2 linked regions of the Celeribacter indicus genome follow. Each later gene encodes a partner of the first gene's protein in a complex. Links are inferred from orthologs where the notes say so. Each region holds a gene or a part of one and is shown on either strand. Other genes may lie near its edges. The genes, in order: accC and accD.

Region 1 (14,302 bases):
GGGCGCGGGTGTCGGGGACATGGTGCGCTTCGGCCGGATCGAGATCTTTCTCGGCGATTGCCGCTATCCCGAAGGCAACCCCTCGGGCGACGCCTATGCCTATCTGACCGTGCGGGTCGACGGGACGGAGGATCCGGTCTTCTCCGGCTGGATGATCGCGTCGAGCCCGGCGCTGAACGCGATGGATCACCAGCGCTACGACCTCTGGCCGCTGTCCTGTAGCACGTCCTGAGGCGTCAGCTCTCCGGTCGGCGCGCAGAAATCCGCCCGCCTTTCCATGGCCTTTCGCAACAATGCCCGATAGTCGGCGCGGGGGATCTCGATGCCGCCGAGAGAGGCGAGGTGGGGCGTGAGAAACTGTGTGTCGAAGAGGGTGAAGCCCGTGCGCCGCAGCCGCGCGACGGTATAGGCGAGTGCGACCTTGGACGCGTCGGTTTCCCGCGAGAACATGCTTTCCCCGAAAAACGCCGTGCCGAGCGCGAGGCCATAGATCCCGCCGACGAGCCGCCCGTCGCGCCAGACCTCGCAGGAATGGCCGAACCCCATCTCGAACAGCCGGGTGTAGAGCGCGAGGATCGTGGCGTTGATCCAGGTTTCCTCGCGATCCGCGCAGCCGGTCATGACGCCGGCGAAATCGCGGTCGAAGGTGACGGAGAAGCGCCCCGAACGGATCACGCGGGCCAGCGAGCGGGAGATGTGGAACCCGTCGAGCGGGATGATCCCCCGCATCCGCGGGTCGACCCAGAACAGCGCGGGATCCTCCCGGCTTTCGGCCATGGGAAAGACGCCGTTCGCATAGGCCTGAAGGATCAGTTCCGGGGTCAGCTCGACATGGTTCATGATCCGACTCTGGCGGCTCTTTCATCAAAAGAAAAGGCCGCCTCGCGGACGGCCTTTCCACAATCATGCAAGGGGCTTAGCCCAGGTTGGTCTCGAGCCATTTCTCGAGCCAGTGGATGTTGTAGTTGCCGGCCTGGATATCGGGCTCTTCGAGGAGTGCGTGGAACAGCGGAATCGTCGTGTCCACGCCGTCCACGATCAGCTCGCCGAGCGCGCGACGCAGCCGTGCGAGCGCTTCGGGCCGGTCGCGGCCGTGCACGATCAGCTTGCCGATGAGGCTGTCGTAATAGGGCGGGATCGAATAGCCGGTGTAGAGCGCGCTGTCCATGCGCACGCCGAGGCCGCCGGGCGCGTGATATTGCGTGACCTTGCCGGGGCAGGGCGCGAAATTGGGCAGGCGTTCGGCATTGATCCGCACTTCGATCGCATGGCCGTCGATCCTGAGATCGTCCTGGGTGAAGGACAGCCTGTTTCCCGCCGCCACGCGGATCTGCTCGCGCACGAGATCCTGGCCGAAGATCGCCTCCGTCACCGGATGCTCCACCTGAAGGCGGGTGTTCATCTCGATGAAATAGAAATTGCCGTCCTCGTAGAGGAATTCGATCGTGCCGGCGCCCCTGTAGCCCATTTCCGCGATGGCCCTGGCGCAGATGCCGCCGATCTCGGCGCGCTCCGCGGCGCTGATCGAGGGGCCGGGGGCTTCCTCAAAGACCTTCTGGTGGCGGCGCTGGAGCGAACAGTCGCGTTCGCCCAGGTGGATGCCGCCGCCCTGGCCGTCGCCGAAGACCTGCACTTCGATGTGACGCGGCTTCTGGAGGTATTTCTCCATGTAGACCTCGTCATTGCCGAAGGCGGCCTTGGCCTCCGAACGCGCGGTGCGGAAGGCGACCTCGAGCTCGGCCTCCGATTTCGCGACCTTCATCCCGCGCCCGCCGCCGCCGGCGGTGGCCTTGATGATGACGGGATAGCCCATCTCCGCCGCCGTCTTCTTCGCGGCGTCCACATCCGGGACACCGCCCTTCGAGCCGGGAACGACCGGGATCCCCAGCCGTTCGGCGGTTTCCTTTGCCGTGATCTTGTCGCCCATCTGGCGGATATGTTCCGCCGAGGGGCCGATGAAGGTCAGGTCGTGGTCCTCGACGATCTGCACGAAGGCGGCGTTTTCCGACAGGAAGCCATAGCCCGGATGGATCGCCTGCGCCCCGGTGATCTCGCAGGCGGCGATGATCGCGGGGAAGGAGAGATAGGACTGGGCCGAGGAATTCGGCCCGATGCACACGGCCTCGTCGGCCATACGCACATGCATCGCATCGGCATCCGCCGTGGAATGGACCGCCACGGAAGCGATGCCCATCTCGCGGCAGGCGCGGATCACCCGGAGGGCGATTTCGCCACGGTTGGCGATGAGGATCTTATCGAACATCGGGGACGCCCTTATTCGATGATCATCAGCGGCGCGCCGAATTCGACCGGAGTGCCGTCCTCGACGAGCACGCGCCTGACCGTGCCGGATTTCGGAGCGGGGATGTGATTCATCGTCTTCATCGCCTCGACGATCAGCAGCGTCTGGCCCTCGGAGACCTGGTCACCGACCTTGACGAAGGGGGCGGCGCCCGGTTCCGCGGCGAGATAGGCGGTCCCGACCATCGGGGAGGAGACGGCGTTCGGATCGTTCGCGGGGTCACCCGCCTCGGCGGGGGCGGCAGGCGCTGCCGCCGCGGGTGCGGCGCCGGGCGCGGGAAGGGCCGCCGGGGCCGGCGCGGCGGCGACTGTCTGGACGACCTCTTTCACCTTGGACACCCGCACGTTCAGGCGATCGTTCTCGCCATATTCGCGTTTCACCTCGAGCTCGGTCAGGTCGTTGGCATTGAGCAGTGCGGCCAGAGCCTCGATGAAGGCCACGTCGGCGTCGTTCTGTTTTGTCATAGGGTCACTCGGTTTCTGCCGCCCGTCTTCGTGGCGGGCTTTTCATGGGTCTGGTCCCGTATATAAGCCTTGTAACGTTGCGTGAAAACCCGATATCCGGCCTGCGCCCCCGCCGCCGCGCCGAAACTCTGCGCAAGTTTTGGGCGCGCACGCATCAATCTTTGGCGAAAGCGGGGCTCCGTGGAGGATTTGTGCGCGGCCAATATTTTACCGCTTGATAAAATTCCTGCCCCTGCCACGCTGGTCACGACGAAGCAAGCCACAGGGAGCAAGCCCGATGTCCATTTCTCCGATGACGCCCGGCCTCGCCGCCGGGCGCCTGCCGAAGGACAGCTACGCCGCGCATTTTTCCGACCTGCACCCGCCGCTCGATGCCCATGAGGCGCAGGTCGCGGCGGACCGCTGCTATTTCTGCCACGACGCGCCCTGCATGACTGCCTGTCCGACCTCGATCGACGTGCCGCTCTTCATCCGGCAGATCCTGACCGGAACGCCGGAGGCGGCGGCAAAGACGATCTTCGATCAGAACATCCTCGGCGGCATGTGCGCCCGCGTCTGCCCGACGGAAACGCTGTGCGAACAGGCCTGCGTGCGCGAGACCGCCGAGGGCCGGCCGGTCGAGATCGGGCGGCTGCAACGCTATGCGACCGACAGCCTGATGGCGAAGAATTCCCATCCCTTCTCGCGCGCGGCGCCGACCGGCAAGCGGGTGGCGGTGGTCGGCGCGGGGCCTGCGGGGCTTTCGGCGGCGCACCGTCTCGCGATGCGCGGCCACGATGTCACCGTCTTCGACGCGCGTCCGAAACCCGGCGGGCTCAATGAATACGGGATCGCCTCCTACAAGGCGCCGGAGGGCTTCGCGCAGAAGGAGGTCGACTGGCTCATGCAGATCGGCGGGATCGCCGTCGAAACCGGCAGGGCCCTGGGCGCCGGGCTGACGCTCGAGGGGCTGAAGGCGGAGTTCGACGCGGTGTTCCTTGCCATCGGTCTCGCGGGGGTGAATGCGCTCCGGGCCGAGGGCGAGGAAAAGGAGAACGTGCGCGACGCGGTGGAGTTCATCGCGGATCTGCGCCAGTCGAACGACCTTTCGACCTTGCCGGTGGGGCGCGACGTGGTGGTGATCGGCGGCGGCATGACCGCGGTAGACGCCGCCGTGCAGGCGAAGCTCCTGGGCGCGCGGACCGTCACCATGCTCTACCGGCGGGGCCGGGAGCGGATGGGGGCTTCCGAATACGAACAGGATCTCGCCGCCTCGAGGGGCGTCCGCATCGTCTACAATGCCCGGCCGGTGCGGGTGATCGGCAACGGGGCCTGCGCCGAGGTCGAATGCGAATACACGGTCGAGGAGAACGGCGCGCTCGTGAGCACCGGCGAGACCTTTCGCCTGCCGGCCGACCAGCTGTTCAAGGCCATCGGCCAGACGCTCGCCGGCGCGCCGGACGGCCTGAGGATCGAGGGCGGCAAGATCGCGGTGAGCGCGACGGGCCGCACGTCCGTGGCACGCGTCTGGGCCGGGGGCGATTGCGCGAGCGGGGGCGAAGACCTCACCGTGACGGCGGTCGCCGAGGGGCGCGATGCCGCCGACGATATCCACGCCAAGCTGATGGAGGGCTGAGCCATGGCCGATCTGACGAGCGATTTTTGCGGGATCAAGAGCCCGAACCCCTTCTGGCTCGCCTCCGCGCCGCCGACCGACAAGGAATATAACGTCCGCCGCGCCTTCGAGGCCGGATGGGGCGGCGTCGTGTGGAAGACGCTGGGGGAGGCGGGGCCGCCGGTGGTGAATGTCAACGGCCCGCGCTATGGCGCCGTTCACGGCGCCGACCGGCGGCTCCTGGCGCTCAACAATATCGAGCTGATCACCGACCGTCCGCTCGAGGTCAATCTCGAGGAGATGACGCGGGTCAAGCGGGACTATCCCGACCGCGCGCTGATCGCGTCGGTCATGGTGCCCTGCACGGAAGAGGCGTGGACGGAGATCCTGCCGCGCATCGCGGAAACCGGCTGCGACGGGTTCGAGCTCAATTTCGGCTGCCCGCATGGCATGGCCGAGCGCGGGATGGGATCGGCGGTCGGGCAGGTGCCCGAATATATCGAGATGGTCGCGCGCTGGTGCAAGGCGGCAACCGGCCTGCCGGTGATCGTCAAGCTGACGCCCAATGTCACGAATATCCTCGGCCCGGCGGAGGCGGCGCTGCGTGGCGGCGCGGATGCGGTGTCGCTGATCAACACGGTGAATTCGATCACCTCGGTCGATCTCGACAGTTTCGCGCCGCAGCCGACGATCGACGGGAAGGGCACGCATGGCGGCCTCTGTGGCCCGGCGGTCAAGCCCATTGCGCTCAACATGGTGGCGGAGATCGCGCGCAACCCGGCGACGGCGGGCCTGCCGATCTCGGGGATCGGCGGGGTGACAACCTGGCGTGACGCGGCGGAATTCCTCGCCCTCGGCGCCTCCAACGTGCAGGTGTGCACGGCGGCGATGACCTATGGCTTCAAGGTCGTGCAGGAGATGATTTCGGGTCTCGGCCAGTATATGGACGAGAAGGGATTCGCCTCGGTCTCCGACCTGTCGCGCAAGGCGGTGCCGAACGTCACCGACTGGCAGTATCTCAACCTCAACCATGTGACGAAGGCGGTGATCAGTCAGGACGACTGCATCAAATGCGGCCGCTGCTACATCGCCTGCGAGGACACGTCGCATCAGGCCATTGCCATGTCGCCGGACCGCAGCTTCACCGTGAAGGACGAGGATTGCGTCGCCTGCAACCTCTGCGTCAATGTCTGCCCGGTGGAGGGCTGTATCACGATGAAGACTCTGCCGCACGGCGCGGTGGACGCGCGCACCGGGCGCGAGGTCGGAGATTACGCCAACTGGACGACCCACCCGAACAACGTGATGGCCTGTTCGGCGGAATGAGCCGGACGTGCGCCGGGGGGCGGCCTGTCGGCCGGCTCCGGCGCCGATCCCGCCGCGCGGGCGCCGCGCGACGCGGGAGAGGGGGCATCCGCGCCGTTCCTACGCCAACGCCGTCAGTCCGCGGCGCGTTCGTCCGGGGGGTCTGCCAGCGCGGCATGGTTGTCCGGCGTGGTCTCCTGGATGTCTCGCGGGCGCGCCTGGGGCAGGGCCTCCCGGTCCGTCTGTGCCCGGTCCGTCCCTGCTGTGTCATCGGGAGGGGGCGCCGCGGGGACGTGCTCCGGCGCCCCATGCGGCTGCGGTCGCGGCACCGGGGCGATCGCGGCCTCGTCGGCCTCCCTCGCGCGCTTTGCTTCGAGCCTGGCGATGGCCATGCGCAGATCGCGCTCGACCTCGAGCACGGAGGCCTGAAAGGCCGGCGTCGGCCCGGCGATCACATCATCGGGCAAGGGGTCGCGAGCGGGCGCCATGCTGCCCGTCCTTGCGTCCCGCTTTCCGGCCTGCGGATCACCAGAGGGGTCGCCGGAGCCGCCATGCCCGCCGGCGCCGTGGTGCCGCGTGAATGCGGCGCCCGTCTGTCCGGCAAACCCGTTTCCGTTCGTGAATGTCGCCGCCCCGTCGGTCGCTGTTTCCGCGATCGGAGGGACGGCGGGCCTTGGCGGATCCGGCGATGGCCTGAAGGCGAAGCCGCCGCCTCCGAAGGCCGGCACGCCCGTGATAGTCGTCATGCCCTGGCTCCTTGTGCAAAAGGAGCCCCCACCTGTTTCCCATATCCGAGGATAGGCGAGTCGCGGGGGTGAGCGCAGCCGAAATCGGTGCAGATGGTTAACGCGCCCCGCTGTCTAGGGTGTCAGCATCCGCCGGTAGAGCGTTTCGAGAAACACCCGCGCGTCCTCGAAATGCGAGTCGCCGTCGGGATGGAGGATGCCGCGGATCTGCGCGTCGAAATCGGCGTAATGCTGGGTTGTCGCCCAGATCGAGAAGATCAGGTGATAGGGGTTGGTCGGCGCGATCCTGCCCTGGGCGATCCAGTCCTCGATCACCGCGGCCTTGGTCTCGACGAGGCTGCGCAGCTCGCCCTCGATCTTGTCGAGGATGTTCGGCGCACCCTGCACGATCTCGTTGGCAAAGAGGCGGCTTTCGCGCGGGTATTCGCGCGCCATCTCGAGCTTGCGCAAAACATAGGCGAGGATCTCCTCGACCGGCTCGCCATCTGCCCGCATTTCGCGCAGCGGATCGAGCCATGTCTGCATCAGCCCGTCGATCAGGGCGCGGTGGATGGCGACTTTCGAAGGAAAATAATAGAGCAGGTTCGGCTTCGACAGCCCCGCCGCCCGCGCGATCTGGTCCAGCGTCGCGCCGCGAAACCCGTGCTGGGAAAAGACCTCCAGAGCGGCTTCGAGGATCGTTTCCGTGTTCTTTCTCTGTATCCTGGTGCGTGGTTGCCGGCCGGGCATATGCATCTCGATTCCCATATTTTGCGCGGTTCCTCCCGTTACCGCATCATCCTTGCCAAAAAAAGCGTCATGTCGAAGCGGGAATCGCCTTAAAACCGGACTCGGACCGCCTTTGCCCGGTTTTTCGGCAAGTGGCATCTTCGGGGCCGGCGGGCGTTGCTGTTAGTGTGCCCTTGACCAAATGGTCAAACCGAACCGGAAACGACCGGAACACGAGGCGGGCTGCGCCGCGACCCGCGCCCCGCCGGAGAGGAAAGGACAGTGCATGACCGCCGCGACATCTGCCCCGGCTGAAAACCTCAGGATCAACTCCGGGCGCCTCTGGGACAGCCTGATGGAGATGGCGAAGATCGGACCGGGGGTGGCGGGGGGCAACAACCGCCAGACGCTGACCGACGCGGATGCCGAGGGGCGCGCGGTGTTTCAGACCTGGTGCGAGGCGGCGGGGATGACCACGGGCGTCGATGCCATGGGCACGATGTTCATGACGCGCGCGGGGACGGATCCCGAGGCGCTGCCGGTCTATGTCGGGTCGCATCTCGACACCCAGCCCACGGGCGGGAAATACGACGGCGTCCTCGGTGTGCTCGGCGCGCTCGAACTGGTGCGCACGCTGAACGATCTCGACATTCGGACGAAACATCCGATCGTCGTCACCAACTGGGCCAACGAGGAGGGCGCGCGCTTCGCGCCCGCCATGCTGGCCTCCGGCGTCTTCGCGGGCAAGCACACGCTCGACTATGCCTATGGCCGCACCGACCTCGAGGGCAAGACCTACGGCGGGGAGCTCGCGCGGATCGGCTGGAAGGGCGAGGAGGAGGTCGGCGCGCGCCGGATGCACGCCTATTACGAGCTTCATATCGAACAGGGTCCGATCCTCGAGGCCGAGGGCCGGGAGATCGGCGTCGTGACCCATTGCCAGGGCCTGTGGTGGCTCGAATTCACCCTCACCGGCAAGGAGGCGCATACCGGCTCGACGCCGATGGCGATGCGGACCAATGCGGGGCTCGCCATGGCGCGCATCCTCGAGATGGTGCAGGAGGTCGCGATGGCGCACCAGCCGAACGCGGTGGGCGGCGTCGGGCAGATGCAGTTCACCCCGAATTCGCGCAACGTGCTGCCCGGAAAGGTGGTGTTCACCGTGGATATCCGCAGCCCCGATCTCGACAAGCTCACCTCGATGCGCAGCCGGATCGAGGCGCGTGCGGCGGAGATCTGCGCCGGGCTCGGCGTGGAATGCGCGGTGGAGCCGGTCGGACATTTCGATCCCGTGACCTTCGCCCCGGACCTGGTCGCGAATGTGCGCGCCGCGGCGGAGCGCCTGGGCTACAGCCATATGGATCTCGTTTCGGGCGCGGGGCACGATGCCTGCTGGGCTGCGGCGGTGGCGCCCGCGACGATGGTGATGTGTCCCTGCGTGGGCGGGCTGTCGCATAACGAGGCCGAGGAGATCACCCCCGAATGGGCGGCGGCGGGCACGGATGTGCTGCTGCATGCGGTGCTGGAGACGGCCGGGATCGCGGAGTGAGGCGGCGGGGCGAGGGGCCAGCCCCTCGCGCTCCCCGGAATATTTGAGAGCAGATGAAGGGCAGGGACGCGGCGGACGTCCCGCGTGCCCGAGAAGGAGAGGGAAATGAGCAAAGTCATCAAGGGCGGCACCATCGTCACCGCGGACCTGACCTATGAGGCGGATGTGAAGATCGAGGACGGCCGGATCGTGGAGATCGGGCCGGATCTTTCCGGTGACGAGGTGCTGGATGCGTCGGGCTGTTTCGTGATGCCGGGCGGGATCGACCCGCATACCCATCTCGAGATGCCGTTCATGGGCACCTATTCCAGCGACGATTTCGCCTCCGGCACCCGCGCGGCGCTTGCGGGCGGGACGACGATGGTGGTCGACTTCTGTCTGCCCGCGCCGGGCGAGAGCCTTCTCGACGCGATCAAGGTCTGGGACAACAAATCGGTGCAGGCCTGTTGCGACTATTCCTTCCACATGGCGATCACCTGGTGGGGAGAGCAGGTCTTCGACGAGATGAAGGCGGTGACCGAGAAGGGGATCAACACCTTCAAGCATTTCATGGCCTACAAGGGCTCGCTCATGGTGAACGACGACGAGATGTTCGCCTCCTTCCGGCGCTGCGCGGAACTGGGCGCGACGCCGCTCGTGCATGCCGAGAACGGCGACGTGGTGGCGGAACTCACCGCGCGGCTGCTGGCCGAGGGCAACACCGGCCCGGAGGCCCATGCCTATTCGCGCCCCGCCCAGGTCGAGGGCGAGGCCACGAACCGCGCGATCATGATCGCCGACATGGCGGGCGCGCCGCTCTATGTGGTGCATACCTCCTGCGAGGAGGCGCATGAGGCGATCCGGCGCGCGAAGATGCAGGGCAAGCGCGTCTGGGGCGAGCCGCTGATCCAGCATCTCGTGCTCGACGAGAGCGAATATTTCAACGAGGACTGGGACCATGCCGCGCGCCGGGTGATGAGCCCGCCCTTCCGAAACAAGCAGCATCAGGACAGCCTCTGGGCCGGTCTCGCCTCGGGCACGCTTTCCTGCGTCGCCACGGACCATTGCGCCTTCACGACCGAGCAGAAGCGGTTCGGCGCCGGCGATTTCTCGAAGATCCCGAACGGGACCGGCGGGCTCGAGGACCGTCTTCCGGTGCTCTGGACCTGCGGGGTCGAGACGGGGCGGATCACGATGAATGAATTCGTGGCCGTAACCTCCACGAATATCGCCAAAATCCTGAACTGCTATCCGAAGAAGGGCGCGATCCTCGTCGGCGCGGATGCGGATATCGTGGTGATGGATCCCTCGATGAAAAAGACGATCTCCGCGGCCACGCAGGCCTCCGCCATCGACTACAACGTGTTCGAGGGGATCGAGGTGACGGCGCTGCCGCGCTACGTGCTCACCCGTGGCCATGTGGCGGTGGACAGGGGGGCGCTGAAGGCGCAGGAAGGCCATGGCGAATTCGTTGCCCGCGATCCGAATGCGACGGTGAACAAGGCCCTGTCGAAATGGAAGGACCTGACCGCGCCGCGGCCCGTGGCGCGGGCGGGGATCCCGGCGACGGGCGTGTGACGTGGCGCGTGCTCCCGAAGTTTGCGGTGTCCTCGAAGCGGCGGTCTATGTGACGGATCTCGACGCGGCGCAGGCGTTCTACGAGGGCCTTCTCGGGCTCGAGGTGATCGTGCGCGTGGAGGGGCGGCATGCGTTCTTTCGCGCCGGGCCGGACAGCGAGAGCGTGGTCCTGTGTTTCATCGCGGAGGCGACGCGGGTTCCGCCGCCGCCCGGCGCGCGCCTGCCCGTGCCTCCGCACGGGGCGGAGGGACAGGGCCATGTCGCGCTGGCGGTCGCGTCCGAACACCTGGCCGGATGGGCCGACTATCTGAAGGAAAACAATGTGGAGATAGAGGCGGATTTCCTCTGGCCGACCGGCAGGAGGTCGATCTACCTGCGCGACCCGGCGGGCAACAGCGTGGAACTGGCGGACCGGGGCCTGTGGAGGGGGGAGGCATGACGGCGCGGCCGGTCATCGACGCGCAGCATGTCGATCTCACCTTCCGGACGGGTGACGGGCCGGTGCAGGCGCTCAGGGATGTCTCCCTGCGGATCGACAAGGGCGATTTCGTCTCCTTCATCGGGCCGTCGGGCTGTGGCAAGACGACCTTCCTGCGCTGCATCGCCGGGCTCGAGACGCCGACGGGCGGCACGCTCGAGGTCAACGGGCTGAGCCCGGAGGAGGCCCGCAAATCAAGGGCTTATGGCTATGTCTTCCAAGCCGCCGGGCTGTATCCCTGGCGCACGATCGCGGGCAATATCAAGCTGCCGCTGGAGATCATGGGCTTTCCGAAGGCCGATCAGGACGCGCGTGTGGAGAAGGTGCTCGATCTCGTGGACCTGACGGGCTTTGGCCGGAAATTCCCCTGGCAGCTCTCCGGCGGGATGCAGCAGCGCGCCTCCATCGCGCGTGCGCTGGCCTTCGATGCCGGGATCCTGCTCATGGACGAACCCTTTGGTGCGCTTGACGAAATCGTGCGCGACCGGCTCAACGAGGAGCTTCTGCGCCTCTGGGCGGCGACGGAGAAGACCATCGGCTTCGTGACCCATTCGATCCCGGAGGCGGTCTATCTCTCGACCAGGATCGTCGTGATGAGCCCGCGGCCGGGGCGGATCACGGATGTGATCGAAAGCCCGCTGCCGAGGGAGCGGCCGCTCGAGATCCGCGACACGCCGGAGTTCATCGCGATCGCGCACCGGGTGCGCGAGGGGCTGCGGGCGGGGCACGAGGCATGATCGGATTTGCGTCGGACTTGCGTCGGACTTTTGTCGGGCCTCGCCGGGACGCGCGGCGGGCTGCTTCATCTGCTCATAAATATCCGGTCCGGCGCCGGTTGCGGGCGGGAGGCCGGGCATGAGGAACCTCCTTCCCGTCCTCACGGTGCTCGCCGTCCTGCTCCTCGTCTGGTACGGGGCGGCGATCCGGATGAACAGCCAGTGGACCCATGACCAGGCCGCGCGGGCGGGGGAGGAGGTGTCCTTCGGCGCGCTCGTCGCGGACACGCTGTCGCAGGAGCGCCCGAAACTTCCCGCGCCGCATCAGGTCGCGGCGGAGATCTGGAAGACGACGGCGGAGCTGCGCCCGACCTCGCGGCGCTCGCTCGTCTATCACGGCTGGGTCACGCTGTCGGCGACGCTCGTCGGCTTCGGGATCGGGACGCTCGCGGGCATCGCGCTCGCCGTCGGGATCGTGCACAACCGGGCGATGGACCTCGGCGTGATGCCCTGGGCCATCGCCTCGCAGACCATCCCGATCCTCGCCATCGCGCCGATGATCATCGTGGTGCTGAATTCGATGGGGATCTCCGGGCTGATCCCGAAGTCGATCATCGCCGCCTACCTCTCCTTCTTTCCGGTGGCCGTGGGCATGGTGAAGGGGCTGCGCGCGCCCGACCAGATGCAGCTCGACCTGATGAAGACCTATAACGCGGGCGGGGCGGAGACCTTTCGCAAGCTGAGGCTGCCCTCGTCGATGCCCTATCTCTTCGCCTCGCTGAAAGTGGCCATCGCGGCGGCGCTCGTCGGTACGATCGTGGCCGAACTGCCCTCGGGGGCGACGCGCGGCCTCGGCGCGCGGCTCCTGTCGGGGAGCTATTACGGCCAGACGGTGCAGATCTGGTCGGCGCTCTTTGCCGCGGCGGCCCTTGCGGCGGCGCTCGTGGGGATCGTCGGCGCGCTCGAGAGGGGCGTTCTGAAACGGATGGGGATGGCGCGATGACCCTTGTCCATGTCGCGCTCGTCCTCGCCGTCTGGCTCGGCCTCTGGTGGCTCAACACCCGGCTTGCCGCGCAGGCGCGGACGCGCTGGCTCGTGCCGGTCCTGTTCGGGGTGACGCTCCTGCTGATCTGGGAACTCGCCGTCCGGCTGTTCGGGGTCTCGCCGGTGATCCTGCCCGCCCCCACGGCGATCTGGGCACGGATCACCTCCTCGGCGCCGATCCTCTGGACGGATTTCGTGCAGACCATCGTCAAGGGGGCGCTCACCGGCTATCTGCTCGGCTGCGGCGCGGCCGGTCTCACCGCCATCGCCATCGACCGCTCGCCCTTTCTGCAACGCGGGCTCCTGCCGGTGGGGAATTTCGTCGCCGCCCTGCCGATCGTGGGCATCGCGCCGATCCTCGTGATGTGGTTCGGCTTCGACTGGCAGTCGAAAGCCGCGGTGGTGGTGGTGATGGTGTTCTTTCCCGTGCTCGTGAACACGGTTGCGGGGCTCCAGGCGGCGGATGCGATGCAGCGCGACCTGATGCGCACCTATGGCGCCTCCTACCGGCAGACGCTGTTGAAGCTGCGGCTGCCGGCGGCGATGCCCTTTGTTTTCAACGGGCTCAAAATTGCGACGACGCTGGCGCTTATCGGGGCGATCGTCGCGGAATTCTTCGGCTCCCCGATCAAAGGCATGGGGTTCCGGATTTCCACCGAAGTCGGCCGTCTCGGGCTTGATATGGTCTGGGCGGAGATCGCGGTGGCGGCGGTCACGGGGTCGGCCTTCTACGGGCTGGTCTCGCTGATCGAGAAGGGGGTGACCTTCTGGCACCCGTCCCAACGCGGGTGATCCCGCATCCAACGGCACGGGGAGGCGAACATCCCCGGCATTTTCGGCAACTTGGAGGTTGTGACACGATGAGAAAGCTACTGGTGAGCGCATCCGCGCTGGCAGCGATGACGACGGGGGCCTTCGCCGCCGACGAGGTGACGCTTCAGCTCAAATGGGTGACGCAGGCGCAATTCGCGGGCTATTACGTCGCGCTGGAGAACGGCTATTACGAGGAGGCCGATCTCGACGTGACGATCAGGCCGGGCGGACCCGACATCGCCCCGGTGCAGGTGCTCCTCGGCGGGGGCGCGGATGTGATGGTGGACTGGATGCCCTCGGCGCTTGCCGCGCGGGAAAACGGCGCGCCGGTCGTCAACATCGCCCAGCCCTTCAAGAGTTCGGGCATGATGCTGACCTGCCTGAAGGAAAGCGGCGTGGAGAGCCCGGAGGACTTTCCGGGCAAGACGCTCGGCGTCTGGTTCTTCGGCAATGAATATCCGTTCCTGTCGTGGATGAGCAAGCTCGGCATCCCGACCGAGGGCGGCGAGGAGGGCGTCGAGGTGCTCAAGCAGGGGTTCAACGTCGACCCGCTGTTGCAGAAGCAGGCGGCCTGTATCTCCACCATGACCTATAACGAATACTGGCAGGTGATCGACGCGGGGATTTCCGAGGAGGATCTCGTCACCTTCAAATACGAGGACGAGGGCGTGGCGACGCTCGAGGACGGGCTCTACGTGCTCGAGGAAAATCTCGGGGACGAGGCCTTCCGCGACAAGATGGTGCGGTTCGTCAAAGCTTCGATGGAAGGCTGGAAATGGGCGGAGGAGAACCCGGACGAGGCGGCGATGATCGTGCTCGATTACGACGAGACCGGCGCGCAGACCGAGGAACACCAGAAGCGGATGATGGCGGAAGTGGCGAAGCTCACCGCGGGATCCGCGGGCGCGCTCGACCCGGCGGATTACGAGCGCACGGTCGAGAGCCTGCTGTTGGGCGGCTCCGATCCGGTGATCACGCAGGAACCGGAGGGCGCCTATACGCTCGAGATCACCGACGCGGCGCTCG
Region 2 (14,283 bases), 2.5 Mb from region 1 along the record:
TTGAGCATGCCGCAGACTAGATGGGTCTCGCGCTGCGGAAGCCGATCGAGTGCTTCGGCCAGGGCCTCGCCTGCCGCAGGGTTGTGTCCGCCGTCGAGATAAAGCTCCGCCTTCGGCGCGGCCACGGTGAGCGGGCCCTCCTTGAGCCGCTGCATGCGCGCGGGCCAGTGAACGTCGGTCAGCGCCGCCTCGAGGGCGGCATCCCCGAAGCCGAGATGGCGCAGCGCCGCGAGGGCGGCGCCCGCGTTCAGGATCTGGTGATGCCCGGCAAGGCGCGGCAGGGGCAGGTCGCGCAGGCCGCGCTCGTCCTGATAGATCAGCCGTCCGCGCTCCTCCCAGACATGCCAGTGCTGTCCGTAGGCCAGGAGCGGGGCGTGCAGCCGGGCGGCGCGCTCCTCGATCACCGTGAGCGCCGCGTCGGGTTGCGGACCCACGATGCAGGGCACGTCCTTCTTGATGATGCCGGCCTTCTCGCCTGCGATCGCCTCGATCGTGTCGCCCAGGAACTGGGTGTGGTCGATGGAGATCGGCGTGATGATCGTGAGATCCGGCCGATCGATCACGTTCGTTGCGTCGAGCCGGCCGCCGAGCCCTACCTCGAGCAGCGTGTAATCCGCCGGGACCCGGCTCATCGCGAGCATCGCGGCGACCGTCGTGATCTCGAAATAGGTGATGGGGGCGCCGCCGTTGGCGCGTTCACATTCCTCGAGCACCTCCATCAGATCGGCCTCGTCGATCAGCTTTCCGGCCAGCCGGATGCGTTCGTGAAACCGTGCCAGATGCGGTGAAGTATAAGCATGGACACTCATGCCTGCCGCCTCGAGACCCGCACGGATCATCGCCTGGGTCGAGCCCTTGCCATTCGTTCCGGCGATGTGGATCACAGGCGGGAGCCTGGTCTCGGGATGGTCCAGCGCATCCAGAAGCCGCCACACGCGGTCGAGCACGAGGTCGATCACCTTCGGGTGCAGCGACATCATCCGCTCGAGGATGACGTCCGATGTGCGGGCGCTCACGTTTCGGCGCTCCCCTCGTCCTGTGCCGGCTGTTTCGCTTTCGGTTCAGGCGTCTGATCGGCGGGCTCCGTCTCTGCCGATGCGGCGGGTGCGGGCGCCGGCAGGTCCCCGGCCACGGCGGGCGGCAGGGAACCGAGCATGCGCAGGATCGTCACGAGTTCGCCCTTCATCGCGCGGCGATGGGTCACGCGGTCGAGCATGCCGTGATCGAGAAGATATTCGGCGCGCTGGAAGCCTTCGGGCAGTTTTTCCCGGATCGTCTGTTCGATCACGCGCGGCCCGGCAAAGCAGATCAGCGCATTGGGTTCGGCGATCTGCACGTCGCCGAGCATCGCGTAAGAGGCCGTGACGCCGCCCGTGGTCGGGTGGGTCAGCACGACGATGTAGGGAAGGCCCGCCTCCTTGAGCATCTCGATGGCCACGGTCGTGCGCGGCATCTGCATGAGCGACAGGATCCCCTCCTGCATCCGCGCGCCGCCCGCCGCCGAGAACATGATGAACGGGCGCTTCAGCGCGATGGCGCGTTCGACGCCGGCGATGAAGGCATTGCCGACATACATGCCCATCGAGCCGCCCATGAAGGAAAAGTCCTGTGCCGCGGCAACGACGGGCGTGCGTCCGATCTCGCCCTCCGCGACCAGCATCGCCTCTTTTTCTCCCGTCGCCTTCTGCGCCGCGCGCATCCGTTCGGGATAGCGTTTCTGATCGCGGAATTTCAGCGGATCCTCGATCGGCATCGGCACGGCGACCTCGGAAAAGATCCCGCCGTCGAATATCGCGGTGAAGCGGTCGCGCGGCGTGATGTGCATGTGATGGTCGCAATTGGTGCAGACGTTGAGGTTTTCCGTCAGCTCCCGGTGGAACAGCATCGTGCCGCATTCGGGGCATTTCGTCCAAAGATTGTCCGGTGTGTCCCGCTTCGAGAAGAGCGAGTTGATCTTCGGGCGGACGTAATTGGAAATCCAGTTCATGAGCGCGCCTTTGGACGTTGCGGTGATTGGCCCCCCAGATAAGGCCACACGCCGGGAAATGCAATCAACGCCTGAGCGCGAGGCGGGCGGCGAGCCAGGTGACGACCAGCAGGATCGTTTCGAAGGCGATCACCTTCGGATCGGTGTAGAGCGCGGCGATCTCGGCGGTCTGGACCATCCGTCCGAAGCCCGAGAGATTGCTGGCCTGCGGGACGAGCAGCATCGCGGCCGCATTGTTGATGAAATGCAGTGCGCAGGCCGGACCGATCGTGCCGGAGCGCGCGGTGAGATCGCCGGCAAGAAGCCCGAAGCCGGTGGCCCAGATCACCGGAAAGAATTCCGCGCCCTGCCCGAAGGACGAGATATGGCCGAGGCCGAACAGCAGCGCCGAGGCGACGAGGCCGAACGCGTAGGAGCGGGACACAGCGATGATCTGGCTTTGCAGATATCCGCGGAAGACGATTTCCTCGGCCGTGATCTGGATCATGATCCCGAGCACCGCGAAAGGCAGCCAGAACAGCCACGCCCGCGTCGGGAGATTCTCCGAGATCTGGACTTCGGCTCCCGTATCCCAGGGCAGGACCATCGCAAGGAATACGAGCGGGCCGACCCATTTCAGCACGGAGACGAACTGCCGCCGCAGGCGGGCGGCGGGGCCGGTCAGGTCCCGCAGGCCGCGCGCGTGCAGCCGCCGCGCAAGCACGAGCGCGGCGAGCAGGGTGATGGCGAAGCCCGACAGGATCGTGAACAGCCCGCCCGGCGTCGTCCCGATGGCGAAGCTGCCGCCAGGTCCCTGCGCGACGAGGCGCAACTCGGGCGCGGCAAGTCCGATGAGCGTATAGAAGACCGGCCCGACCGCGATGGTGACGAAGAACAGCGCGAGGATCGCGGCAAAGAGGCGCCAGCGTTCGGGACGACGGCTGGCGGAGGCGATGATCGGCGCGTAAGGGTGGAAGCTGGCGGACACGGGAAGGGTACACCTGTCACTTGACGGAGACTGAAGAAGCGATAGCAGGTTGCGCCAGGCGACGAAAGGCGGCCGCAGGCGGAACCCCGCCGAGGCGGGCATGCGCGGCCGGCACCGGCGCGGTGCGAACGGGAACGACGGAGGCAGGAACATGGGGCGGGAAGGACGCGGTGTCCGGAGGATGACCGGGGCGGCCATGGCGGCGGCCGTGGCGCTGGCGCTGACGGCCTGTCAGATGCCGCCGCCCGGAACGGGCGCCGGGGCCGGTCTGCCGCGCCGGGTGACACTCGTGCAGAGCGGGCTGAGCGTCGAGGGGCCGGCGGGGTTCTGCGTGGACACGGCCTCGGTCCGGGATACGGCGGAGGGCGGTTTCGTCCTGCTCGCGCAATGTACGCGCGCGACCGGCGGCGGTGGGCCCGCGCTTCTCACCCTGTCCGTCTCTCCCCCGCTCGCGGCTCCCGGTGCCTTCGCACCGGCGCGCCTTGCGGAATTTTTCGCGACGGCGGAGGGGCGCGCGGTCCTGTCGCGTGCCGGGCGGGCGGACACGGTGCGTGTGCTCGAAAGCCGGAGCGGTGAAGGGGCGTTCCTGCTTCACGCGCGCGACACCGCACCTCCGCCCATCGCGGGGCTCGACGACGACTACTGGCGCGTGCTCTTCGTCCTCGACGGGCGGCTGATGACGGCGACGGCCACCGGGTTCGAGGCAACCCCGGTCTCCGCGGGCGCGCTGAAGGCGCTGCTCGCGCGCTTCCGCATCGCGCTCGAACGTGCCAATCCCGTCTAGGGCTTGATATTCCAAGAAAAGCTGTTGCGGAAATGGAACCAGACCCCTGATTTTTCCGATCCTTGTTGAGTAGGAAGCCGTGGCCGGCATAGTCTGCGCCGAACGGTTGGACAAAGGCTTCGCCAAAGATGCGTCGGTTTCGCGACTACCTGGAAAAACGGCTCAACGGGATTTCGAGCGGGCGCTGGAAAAGGCGGGCGGATCTGGCCGGTGCGCTCGATCTGGCCACGCTACGGCGGCTGCGCGGGCAGGCGAAGCAGTTGCGCCGGGAACTCGACCGTTTTCTCTTCGTGGCGGAGGGGCGCCTCGCCCTTCCGCTCATCGGGTCGAATGCGATGCAATTGCCTCTCTATACCGAATTCTCCTATCGCCCCGAACTCTGGCGCGGGCCGATCCCGTCGCGTGGCGCGTCCGCCGTCCCGGCGAAGACCATGATCGGCAGCGAGGCGACGCTGTTCCACGACTGCCGGATTTCCGAACTGACCTACCGGCAGGTCCGCAACCTGTCCGAACAGGACCTTGCGCCTTTCGGGGTGCAGATCGACGTCTTCCGCTTCGACGGCTCCTTCCTGTCGCTGTCGATCGACATGCCCGAAGAGGCCTGTCACGGCCTCGGCCGCCGCCACCTGGTGCGGCTCGATTTCGACATCGGGCTCGAGAAGCCGATCGAGATCTTCTCGCGGCTGAACGTGAAGCATGGCCCCAATCTGGAGCAGGTGGTACGCGAATTGCCGTTGCACAGCGACGAGACCTTTGTCGAATTCGACCTGGCCTATACGAAGCTCAACGAGAAGCGGGTGGAGAAGGTGTGGATCGACCTGATTTTCGAGGGTCCGGAAATGAACCAGATCTACCTGCGGGATCTGACCCTGTCGCGCCGTCCGCGCGCGGAACTCTGAGGGAGGGAAAGGATGAGCGATCTGACGCTGGTGAAGACGCGGCTCAGGGCCGGGGTCTGGGAGGGCGAGCTTCATGTCCCGCCGGGTCACGAGGCGCAGCCCGATATCGAGGTGAGCTGCCTCGATCAACAGGTGCCGGGCCATGAGCTGCGCGCGGATCCCGATCGCGCGGGGGTGTGGCTCTTCCGCTTTGCCATTCCCTCCGGGCTGGTCAGCGACGGCGTGCAGACGTTTCTTTTCACCGATCGCGCGACGGGAGACAGGCTCGGATCCTTCTCGCTGATCGCGGGGGAGGCGGCGGCCGACGATCTGCTTGCGGAAATGGCCTTGCTGCGCCAGGAACTCGACCTGCTGAAACGCGCCTTCCGCCGCCATTGCGTCGAGACCGGCGGGACGTGAGCCGGCCCTGACGCCGCGTTTCGGATGACAGCCTGCGCGCGCCCGCGCATCCTTGGCGCGCAAGGGAGGTCCACATGACGCAGTATCCGCATCTTCTCGCCCCGCTCGACCTGGGCTTCGTCACGTTGCGCAACCGCACGCTGATGGGGTCGATGCACACCGGGCTCGAGGAGCGCGGCGACTGGGGGGCGGTGGCGGAATTCTATGCCGCCCGCGCCCGTGGCGGTGTCGGTCTCATCGTCACCGGCGGCATGGCCCCGAACCGGGAGGGCGGCGTCTATCCCGGCGCGGCGGGGCTGTTCACGGAGACGGACATCGCCAATCACCGGACGGTCACCGACCGCGTCCATGCCGAGGGCGGAAAGATCGCGATGCAGATCCTGAACGCCGGACGCTATGCCTACAGCCCCGATTGTGTCGCCCCCTCCGCGATCAAATCGCCGATTTCTCCCTTCAGGCCGCGCGAGCTCGACGAGGCGGGAATCGAGAAGCAGATCGCCGATTACGCGACGGCGGCGGTGCGGGCGAAGGAGGCGGGCTACGACGGGGTCGAGGTGATGGGGTCGGAGGGCTATCTTATCAACCAGTTCCTCGTCGCCCACACCAACCGGCGCGAGGACCGCTGGGGCGGATCCTACGAGAACCGCATGCGCTTTGCCGTCGAGGTGGTGAGGCGGGTACGCGCGGCGGTGGGGCCTGACTTCATCCTGATCTACCGCATTTCCATGATCGACCTCATCCCCGGCGGCTCCACCTGGGACGAGGTCGTGACGCTCGCCCGCGAGATCGAGGCGGCGGGCGCGAGCATCCTCAACACCGGGATCGGCTGGCACGAGGCGCGGGTGCCAACCATCGCGACCTCCGTGCCGCGCCGGGCCTTCACATGGGTGACGCAGAAGATGATGGGCGAGGTTGCGATCCCTGTCATCACGTCGAACCGGATCAACGATCCTGCGGTGGCGGATCGCATCCTGGCGGAGGGCTGCGCGGACATGGTGTCCATGGCGCGTCCCTTCCTCGCCGATCCCGATTTCGTCGCGAAGGCCGCCGGGGGCCGCGCCGCGGAGATTGCGCCCTGCATCGCCTGCAACCAGGCCTGTCTCGATCACACGTTTTCGGGCAAGCTCACCACCTGCCTCGTCAATCCGCGCGCCTGTCACGAGACCGAGCTCGTCTACGCGCCGGCCGATGCGCCGAAACGGATCGCGGTCGTCGGGGCGGGCCCCGCGGGAATGACCGCGGCGATCATTGCCGCCGGGCGCGGGCATCGCGTGACGCTGTTCGACCGCGCCGGGGCGGCGGGCGGGCAGCTCAACATGGCGCGCGTCATTCCCGGCAAGGAGGAGTTCCACGGGCTCGTCGCGTGGTTCGACACACTGCTCGTGCGCAATGGCGTCGAGATGCGGCTGGGGACCGAGGCGACGGCGGAGGGGCTCGCAGCTTTCGACGAGATCGTGATCGCGACCGGGGTGCGTCCCCGCGATCCGGAAATCCCCGGCCAGAACGATCACGGCAATACCGTGAGCTATATCGACGTGTTGCGCGATCGCGTGCCGGTGGGGCGGCGCGTGGCGGTCGTCGGTGCCGGAGGGATCGGTTTCGACGTCTCCGAGTTCCTTGTCACCGGACACAGCCCGACGCTCGATCTGCCGGAGTGGAAGGTGGAATGGGGCATCACCGACCCCGCCCGCGCCCGCGGTGGCATCGCCCCGGAGGGGCCGCGGCCGGAGGCACCGCTGCGCGAAGTCACGCTCTTGCAGCGCAAGGCGGAAAAGCCGGGCCGGCGTCTCGGTAAGACCACGGGCTGGATCCATCGTGCCACGCTTCAGATGAAGGGGGTGCGGATGATCGGCGGCGTGAGCTATGACGCGGTGACGCCCGAGGGGCTGCTCATCACGAGGGACGGCGTCCAGCAGCTTGTCGAGGCGGACACGATCGTGCTTTGCGCCGGTCAGATCTCCGAGCGCGGGCTTGTCGATATGCTTGAAAAGGCGGGGATATCCTGCCACGTCATCGGCGGCGCGGATGTTGCGGCGGAACTCGACGCGAAACGTGCGATAGATCAGGGTGCGCGTCTCGCCGCCCGGCTCTGATCGCGCGGCGGGTCGGGGAGGGGCGGTTTCCCGCGACAACACGATTTCCGCAACACCACGCTATTGTCCCCGGCCTTCCCCATTCTCGCCCGAATTGGACGGGATAAGGCAGGTCTGAGGGACAAGATCGCAGGTAGACACGCAGATGGATCGACTGACTGAAATGGAAGCCTTCGCCACGGTGGTGGATCAGGGCGGTTTCACGGATGCGGCCAAGAAGATGGGAATTTCGAAATCCGCCGTTTCCAAACATGTCTCCTCGCTCGAGGCCCGGCTCGGCGCGCGCCTGCTCAACCGCACGACCCGCCGGGTGAGTCCGACGGAGATCGGGCTGGCCTATTACGACCGCGCCTGCCGGGTGCTGAACGATGCGGGGGAGGCGGATGCGCTCGTCACCTCGATGCAATCCGCGCCCTCGGGACTTCTGCGCATTTCCGTCGCGACCGATTTCGGGGTCAACCACCTCTCGCCGGTGCTGGGCGACTTCTTGGCCGAATTTCCCGATATCACCGTGAACATGGTGCTCAACAACCGCTATGTCGAACTCATCTCCGAGGGTTTCGACATGGCGGTGCGGATCGGCGAGCTCGAGGACAGCACATTGCGCGCGCGCAAGCTGACCGAGACGACGAAACGCATGGTCGGCGCGCCCGCCTATTTCCAGAAATTCGGCCGTCCGCAGAAGATCGACGATCTCAACGAGCACAAGCTGCTGCATTATTCGAACCAGTCGAGCGGGGCCGTCTGGAAGCTCACCGCGCCCTCGGGAGAAAAGCGCCAGATCCGCACCGCCGGATGGCTGACGGTGAATGACGGGCAGTCGCTGCTGAACGCCTGCATTTCCGGCCTCGGCATCGCCTACCTGCCGTCCTTCCTCTATGCCGACGCGATGGAAAAGGGCCTGATCGAGGAGGCGATCCCCGGCCTGCCGACGGATATGCAGGGCATCTATGCGGTCTATCCTCCCGGCCGATTCACCCAGCCGAAGGTGCGCGCCTTCATTGATTTTCTCGTGGGGGCCTTTGCGGACAAGGGGCCGGAGAAGTGGTGATCTGAGCCCGAAGCGCCGTCCTCACGGCGGCGAGGAAAGCACGGCCTCGACCCGCCTGTTTCTTTCGCGCCCCTCCTCCGTCGCGTTGGAGGCGCGGGGGGCAAGGAAACCGACGCCCTGCGCTTCGATCTGCGCGGGATCGACACCATGGACCGTCACGAGACGCGCCCGCACTGCCTCCGCCCGTTGCCGCGAGAGCGCGGTATTTCCCGACAGGCTGCCGACCGTGTCGGTGTGCCCGACGAGCACCACATGCGCGGTCGGATGGTCCGCCAGCCATCCGGCGAGCCGCACGAGCGAGGAAAACGGTCCCGGCCCGAGCGCCGCCGCCCCGGTTTCGAAGGACAGATCGTCGAGCGCGACACGCCCGCGCGCCGCGAGCGCGGCGGCGATGTCGGTGGGTGCGGACGCCCCCGCGCCGGTGCCTTGTCCCCCGTCGACCGGCCTCAGCGCGATCTCCGGCGTCTCCGCCGGGGTCACCGTCGTGATCTGGATATAGCCCGTCTGTGGCGCCCGGCTGGTCAGCACCGCGACAGCCCGGCCTTCGTCATGGACGGCGAGGAGATAGCGGAAATCGCCGAGATCGACATGCATCCCCGGCTCGGGCAGCAGGTCGAGCAGATAGCGGAAATCGAAACCGCCACAGTCCCGGTCGGCGCAGGTAAAGCGAATGTCGAATCCTTCTTCCGCGAGTTGCGCGCGCAGAAGCGAAAGCATTTGCAGGCTCGTGAGAGCGGTGGCGGGCAGCCTGTAGGCGACATGGAGCACGTCGCCCTCAAGCGTGAGCCGCGCCGTCTCGTCGCCCTCGAACGGACCGGTGGGAAAGGATTGTGCGGTGAAGGGGACCCTGCGTCGCGCGGTCTCGCTCGCCGTGCCGGGAAGGTCGAGCGCATGGGCGCCGGCGGCGCTGAGGCAGAGGAAAAGGCAGGCGGCGCGGAACATCGGCAGAGGCTTCAGATTTTTGTCCTGTAGTGGTATCGGCCCACCTCGTGCATTCCAAGCGAAGAATAGAGCGCCCGCGCCGCCGCGTTTTCCGCCGTGACCTGAAGCGCGAGTGTCCGCGCCCCTGCACCTCGCGCCCAGTGCGCGGCCGAGGCGACGAGCCGGCGCGCGATGCCCCGGCGCCGCTCGGCCTGCGGGACCTCGAGCGCGTGGACCACGGCGATGTGCTGTGCGACGGCGACGAAGGCCGCGCCGCACGGCCGCTCCTCATGCCGGGCGAGCAGGGCCGTCTTCGGTCCCTCCACCCGCTCCATCACGCCGAGCCGAGCCGCGTCGATGCCACCGGCCTCCCAGATTTCCCGCTGGACCGCGATTGGCGGCCAGCAGGCGAAACCGGCCTCGGGATCGGCGTCGGGCAGGATGGCAAGATCGGCGGCAAGGCAGAGGGAGGGGTCGCCTATGCGATAGCCGCGTCGCTCAAGCACCCGGTCGAAAGCGTCCTGCCCCTGCCGGACCTGGAACAGCGGTGTTCGTCCGGCGGCGGCAAAGCGGCTCTCGATCCTGTCGAGGTCCGTTTCGGAGAATACCCCCTCCAGTGTCGCGGCGGAGACACGGCGGCCGCCACCGGCCCCGTCGCGCCAGATGAAGGGGCCGCATGGCGCCTGTCGGGCAGAGGGCCATGTCGCCTCGAAGGCGGCGAAATGGCGCGTGGCGCCGATCTGCTCAGACATCGGCCGGGAAGAGACCGGCAAGCTCTATGAGAGCCGCTTCGACCTGGGTTCCGTCCTGTCCACGGATCACGACATTCGTGCCGTAGGCGCCATTGTCCTGGAAGGGATAGGAGCCCATGGACAGCTCGGGATATTTCTCGGCAAGCGTCTTGAGCGGTGTGGCGACCGAACTTTCCGGCCGGTCGATGCGATAGCTTTGCGACAGGAGCGGCTGGCCGCCCGTAAGCGTCGGCAGGAGCGAGGCGACCATCGCCTCGAAGATCGCCGGCACGCCCGCCATGACATGAACGTTCTCGAGCGAGAAGCCCGGTGCAATGGAGATGGGATTGTCGATGAGCGCCGCCCCGTCGGGAATGCGCGCCATGCGCATCCGCGCCTCGTTCGCTTCGACTCCGCGCCGCTGGAAATGGGCCTCGAGTAGGGCGCGCGCATCGTCGCGGATGCCGATCGCGCGGCCGAAGGCCTCCGCGATGCAATCGGCGGTGATGTCGTCATGGGTGGGCCCGATGCCGCCGGAGGTGAAGACATGATCATAGGCCGCCGACAGCGCGCGCACGGCGGAGACGATGGCCACCCGGTCGTCGCAGACGAACCGCGCCTCCCTGAGGTCGATCCCGATCCGCGTGAGCTCACCCGCGAGATGGTGCATGTTCACATCGCGCGTGCGGCCGGACAGGATCTCGTCCCCGATGATGAGGATCGCGGCGGTCGGATTGGGCATGGGGGCCTCCTTGAGTGGGCTTCCCTTTCGGTATAGTCCTCGCCACATGCGCTTTCAAACCCCGTTGATCCCCGCGGTTCTCCTGCGTCGCTATAAAAGGTTCCTCGCGGATATCCGTCTTCCCGACGGGCGCGAGGTGACGGCGCATTGTCCCAATCCCGGCTCGATGATCGGCCTTTCGGAGCCGGGTCTGCCTGTCTGGGTCGAACCGAACGACGATTCGCGCAGGAAGCTCCGATACGGGCTGCGGATCGTCGAACTGGGCGCGGCGCGGGTCGTCGTCGACACCGGTGTCGCCAACCGCGTCGTGGCGGAGGCCCTGATCGCGGGGCGGATTCCGGGGCTTGCCGGCGAAATCCGCGCCGAAGTGCGCTATGGCGAAAGATCGCGTGCCGATTTCCTCGTGACCGCAGGAGGCCGCCGGACCTGGGTCGAGGTGAAATCCGTCACCCTGTCGCGCGAGGCGGGGCTCGCCGAATTCCCGGATGCGAAGACCGCGCGCGGGGCGCGGCATCTGGGCGAGCTTGCCGCGCGCGTGGCCGAGGGGGATCGCGCGGTCATGCTCTATCTCGTCTGCCGCGACGATTGCGACCGCTTCGCCCCCGCTTCCGACATCGACCCCGTCTATGCCGCGGCCGCACGGGCCGCGCGGGGCGCGGGCGTCGAAACCATGGTCTTCGCGAGCACCATCACACCGGAGCAGGTGAGTTTCGACACGCGCCCTTTGCGACAGTTGTAGCCCGTCGCCACTGGCCTCCCGCGCCTGAAGCGCTTATATCGGGCGGGTAAGCTATGGAGTGGACCCTTGGACGAGACGCATCGCGGCCGCATCACCAAAGACGGAATTCGCATCTATGAGGACGCCGATTTTGCCGGCATGCGGGCCGCGGGTCGGGTCGCCGCGCAGATCCTCGACGAGGTCGCGCCCCTGGTCGTGCCCGGCGTGGAGACCGCGGAGCTCGATGCCTTCATCGAGAGGCGCGTGACCGAGCTCGGCGCCACCTCCGCCACGATCGGCTACAAGGGCTACCGGCATGCCTCCTGCATTTCCGTGAACCATGTCGTCTGCCACGGCATTCCCGGCGGCAAGAAGCTGAAGGATGGCGATATCCTCAATATCGACGTGACGGTGATCCTGGACGGCTGGTTCGGGGACACTTCGCGCATGTATGTCGCGGGCAAGCTGAGCCGGAAGGCCGAGCGGCTGCTACAGGTGACCCATGACAGCCTGATGATCGGGATCGACATGGTGAAGCCGGGAAACACGTTCGGCGATATCGGCCATGCGATCCAGACCTATGTTGAGGCGCAGCGCATGTCGGTGGTGCGCGATTTCTGCGGCCACGGGCTCGGCCGGGTGTTCCACGCGCCGCCGAACGTGCTCCACTACGGGAGGGAGGGCACGGGGCCGGTGCTCGAGGAAGGCATGTTCTTCACCATCGAGCCGATGGTGAACCTTGGCCGGCCGGAGACGAAGGTGCTGGCCGACGACTGGACCGCGGTCACCCGCGACAAGTCGCTTTCGGCGCAGTTCGAGCATTCGATCGGCGTCACCGCGACGGGCTGCGAGATCTTCACGCTCTCCCCGGCGGGCAGGTTCCATCCGACCTGGGGCGCCTGATTTTCCTTCCGATCCTGTTTGAAAAGGCCGCCTCCGGGCGGCCTTTCTGAGTATTTGGAGCAGCAAAAAGCCCGCCGGAGGCTCAGAGGCCGAGGCGCGCCGGAAGGTGCGACATGTCGTCCAGATGTTCGGCACCTTCCGCCACGAGCCGCGCCCCGTCGCCATGCGGGTCGAACCCGAAACAGCGCATTCCCGCGAGGCGCGCGGCGATGCAGCCCGAGGGGCTGTCGTCGACCACGGCGCAGTCCTCCGGCGCGACGCCCATCTGTTCGGCGGCGATGAGGAACAGGCCGGGATCGGGTTTCGCGACGCCATGGGTATGGGCGGAATGGATGCGCCCCTCGAGCCGGGCATGGAAGGCCGGATGACCGCCGAGCGTGACCGCCATCTTCTCCATCGGGCCGTTCGAGCCGACGCAATAGGGAATGCCCGCCGCATCGAGCGCATCGAGTGTCGCCTCGATCCCCGCGACGAGCGGCACGCCCTCGAGGATCTCGTAGATGCGCGGGTAGACGTCCACCTCCCAGTTGTCGGGCAGCGGCACACCGGCCGCGCGGGCCCGTTCTGCGACGGTCTTCATCGTGCCGCCGATGTATTTTGCCTCGAGCTCCGCGAGGGAGACGGGATGGCCGAGGGCGGCGAATTCGTCACAAAGGAAATCGAGCAGGGGCGGTTCGCTGTCGACGAGTACGCCGTCGCAGTCGAAGATCACGCATTTTACGGTCATTCGGGCTCCAGAAAGCTGATTTTCGTGTCGCCGTAACGGCGGGTGTCGAGAAGGGCAAGCGCTTCGGGGACCTCGATCTCTGCACTGTCCTCCCAGACGACGAGGGCGCGCGGCGCCAGCCAACCGCCTGCGAGCGCGGCGGAGAGGGCTTTTTCACCGATGCCCTTGCCATAGGGGGGATCGAGGAAGACCAGGTCGCAGGGCGGGCCGGGATTGACGGGCAGGCGGGTCGCATCCGCACGCAGCAGCGTCGTCTGCCCGGCGGCGTTGCAGAGCGCGATGTTGCGGGAAATCAGGTCCTGCGCCTTGCGCCCGTCGTCGACGAAGGTGACATGCGCCGCCCCGCGCGACAGCGCCTCGAGCCCGAGCGCGCCGGTGCCCGCGAAGAGGTCGAGCACCCGCGCGTCGGTGATCGGATCGCCGAACCTGCCGCCCGAGAGCACGTTGAACAGGCTCTCGCGCACCCGGTCCGTCGTCGGCCGCAGATGCGCGGCGGCATCGCCCTTTCCGACCGCGGCGAGCGCGCGCCCGCGATATCTTCCCGCGATGATCCGCATCAGCCGCGCATCAGCGTCTTGAGGTCGGTGGCGGGGTCGGCCACCAGGTCGGGATCGGCGGACCGCCCCGCCTCGATCAGGCGCTTGGCCACCATGTAGCTGCGGGGATCGTTCATCGCGTCGATGGCGATAAGGTGGCCGTCCCGGTAGTACCAGTGCGACCGGGCGCCCTCGCCCTCGCGACTCACGACCCGGTCATGGCCCGCGGAGAGGCCGGCGATCTGGAGTTTCACGTCGTACTGATCGGACCAGAACCACGGTTTCGCGATATAGGTCTCCTCGCCCCCCATCATGTTCTTTGCCGCGATTTCGCCCTGGTCTATCGCGTTGCCGACGGATTCGAGCCGGATCTGCCTGCCGAGGTGCGGAAAGGAGGCGCAGTCGCCCGCCGCATAGATATGCGGATCGGAGGTGCGGGCATGGGCGTCGGTGCGGATGCCGTTCTCGAGCACCAGCCCCGCCTGTTCGGCAAGCCGGGTGTCGGGCGTGATGCCGGTGCCGACGATGACGAAATCGACCTCGAGTTCGGTCCCGTCGGTCAGCAGGGCGCCGGACACCCGGCGCTCCCCGGTCAGCCGCTCAAGACCGACGCCCTCGCGCAGATCGACGCCGTGACGGCGGTGCAGCGCGCGGAAATAATCGGAGGTCTCCTTTGCGGCAACCCGCCGGAGAATACGCTCGGCCGCCTCGATCAGCGTGACCTTCAGCCCCTTCTTTGCCGCCACGGCGGCCGCCTCCAGCCCGATATATCCGCCACCGACGACGAGGACGGAGGCGCCTTCGCGGAATTCCGGGGCCATGGCA

What was found.
Region 2: the proteins of accC (region 1) and accD are in contact, whole or in part, in a solved structure (PDB 8UXZ), measured with the Escherichia coli proteins. The link is inferred for Celeribacter indicus from one-to-one orthologs.

The regions. Positions count from the first base shown.
Region 1 is NZ_CP004393.1:3,059,816-3,074,117, reverse strand. Bases 91-3,079 are described here. They hold accC (acetyl-CoA carboxylase biotin carboxylase subunit), read right to left. Parts: upstream 2,264-3,079; coding sequence 917-2,263; downstream 91-916. Other genes in these bases: P73_RS15265 (NAD(P)-dependent oxidoreductase), read left to right, coding at 3,044-3,079; accB (acetyl-CoA carboxylase biotin carboxyl carrier protein), read right to left, coding at 2,275-2,766; aat (leucyl/phenylalanyl-tRNA--protein transferase), read right to left, coding at 196-840; P73_RS15285 (DUF2155 domain-containing protein), read left to right, coding at 91-232. Outside these bases: more of P73_RS15285, read left to right, coding at 1-90; more of P73_RS15265, read left to right, coding at 3,080-4,381; NAD-dependent dihydropyrimidine dehydrogenase subunit PreA, read left to right, coding at 4,385-5,686; P73_RS15255 (hypothetical protein), read right to left, coding at 5,800-6,411; P73_RS15250 (TetR family transcriptional regulator C-terminal domain-containing protein), read right to left, coding at 6,526-7,158; P73_RS15245 (Zn-dependent hydrolase), read left to right, coding at 7,406-8,668; hydA (dihydropyrimidinase), read left to right, coding at 8,774-10,225; P73_RS15235 (VOC family protein), read left to right, coding at 10,227-10,664; P73_RS15230 (ABC transporter ATP-binding protein), read left to right, coding at 10,661-11,440; P73_RS15225 (ABC transporter permease), read left to right, coding at 11,559-12,422; P73_RS15220 (ABC transporter permease), read left to right, coding at 12,419-13,255; P73_RS15215 (ABC transporter substrate-binding protein), read left to right, coding at 13,324-14,302. UniProt on the Escherichia coli protein: This protein is a component of the acetyl coenzyme A carboxylase complex; first, biotin carboxylase catalyzes the carboxylation of the carrier protein and then the transcarboxylase transfers the carboxyl group to form malonyl-CoA.
Region 2 is NZ_CP004393.1:550,023-564,305, forward strand. What follows is about bases 1-2,970. They hold accD (acetyl-CoA carboxylase, carboxyltransferase subunit beta), read right to left. Parts: upstream 1,988-2,970; coding sequence 1,013-1,987; downstream 1-1,012. Other genes in these bases: P73_RS02755 (bifunctional folylpolyglutamate synthase/dihydrofolate synthase), read right to left, coding at 1-1,016; P73_RS02765 (CPBP family intramembrane glutamic endopeptidase), read right to left, coding at 2,052-2,954. Outside these bases: P73_RS02770 (hypothetical protein), read left to right, coding at 3,136-3,738; P73_RS02775 (DUF6478 family protein), read left to right, coding at 3,867-4,637; P73_RS02780 (hypothetical protein), read left to right, coding at 4,650-5,036; P73_RS02785 (NADPH-dependent 2,4-dienoyl-CoA reductase), read left to right, coding at 5,111-7,129; P73_RS02790 (LysR family transcriptional regulator), read left to right, coding at 7,275-8,180; P73_RS02795 (OmpA family protein), read right to left, coding at 8,202-9,122; P73_RS02800 (GNAT family N-acetyltransferase), read right to left, coding at 9,134-9,853; P73_RS02805 (competence/damage-inducible protein A), read right to left, coding at 9,846-10,574; DNA/RNA nuclease SfsA, read left to right, coding at 10,621-11,313; map (type I methionyl aminopeptidase), read left to right, coding at 11,380-12,195; P73_RS02820 (HAD family hydrolase), read right to left, coding at 12,278-12,922; 16S rRNA (guanine(966)-N(2))-methyltransferase RsmD, read right to left, coding at 12,919-13,479; P73_RS02830 (NAD(P)/FAD-dependent oxidoreductase), read right to left, coding at 13,479-14,283.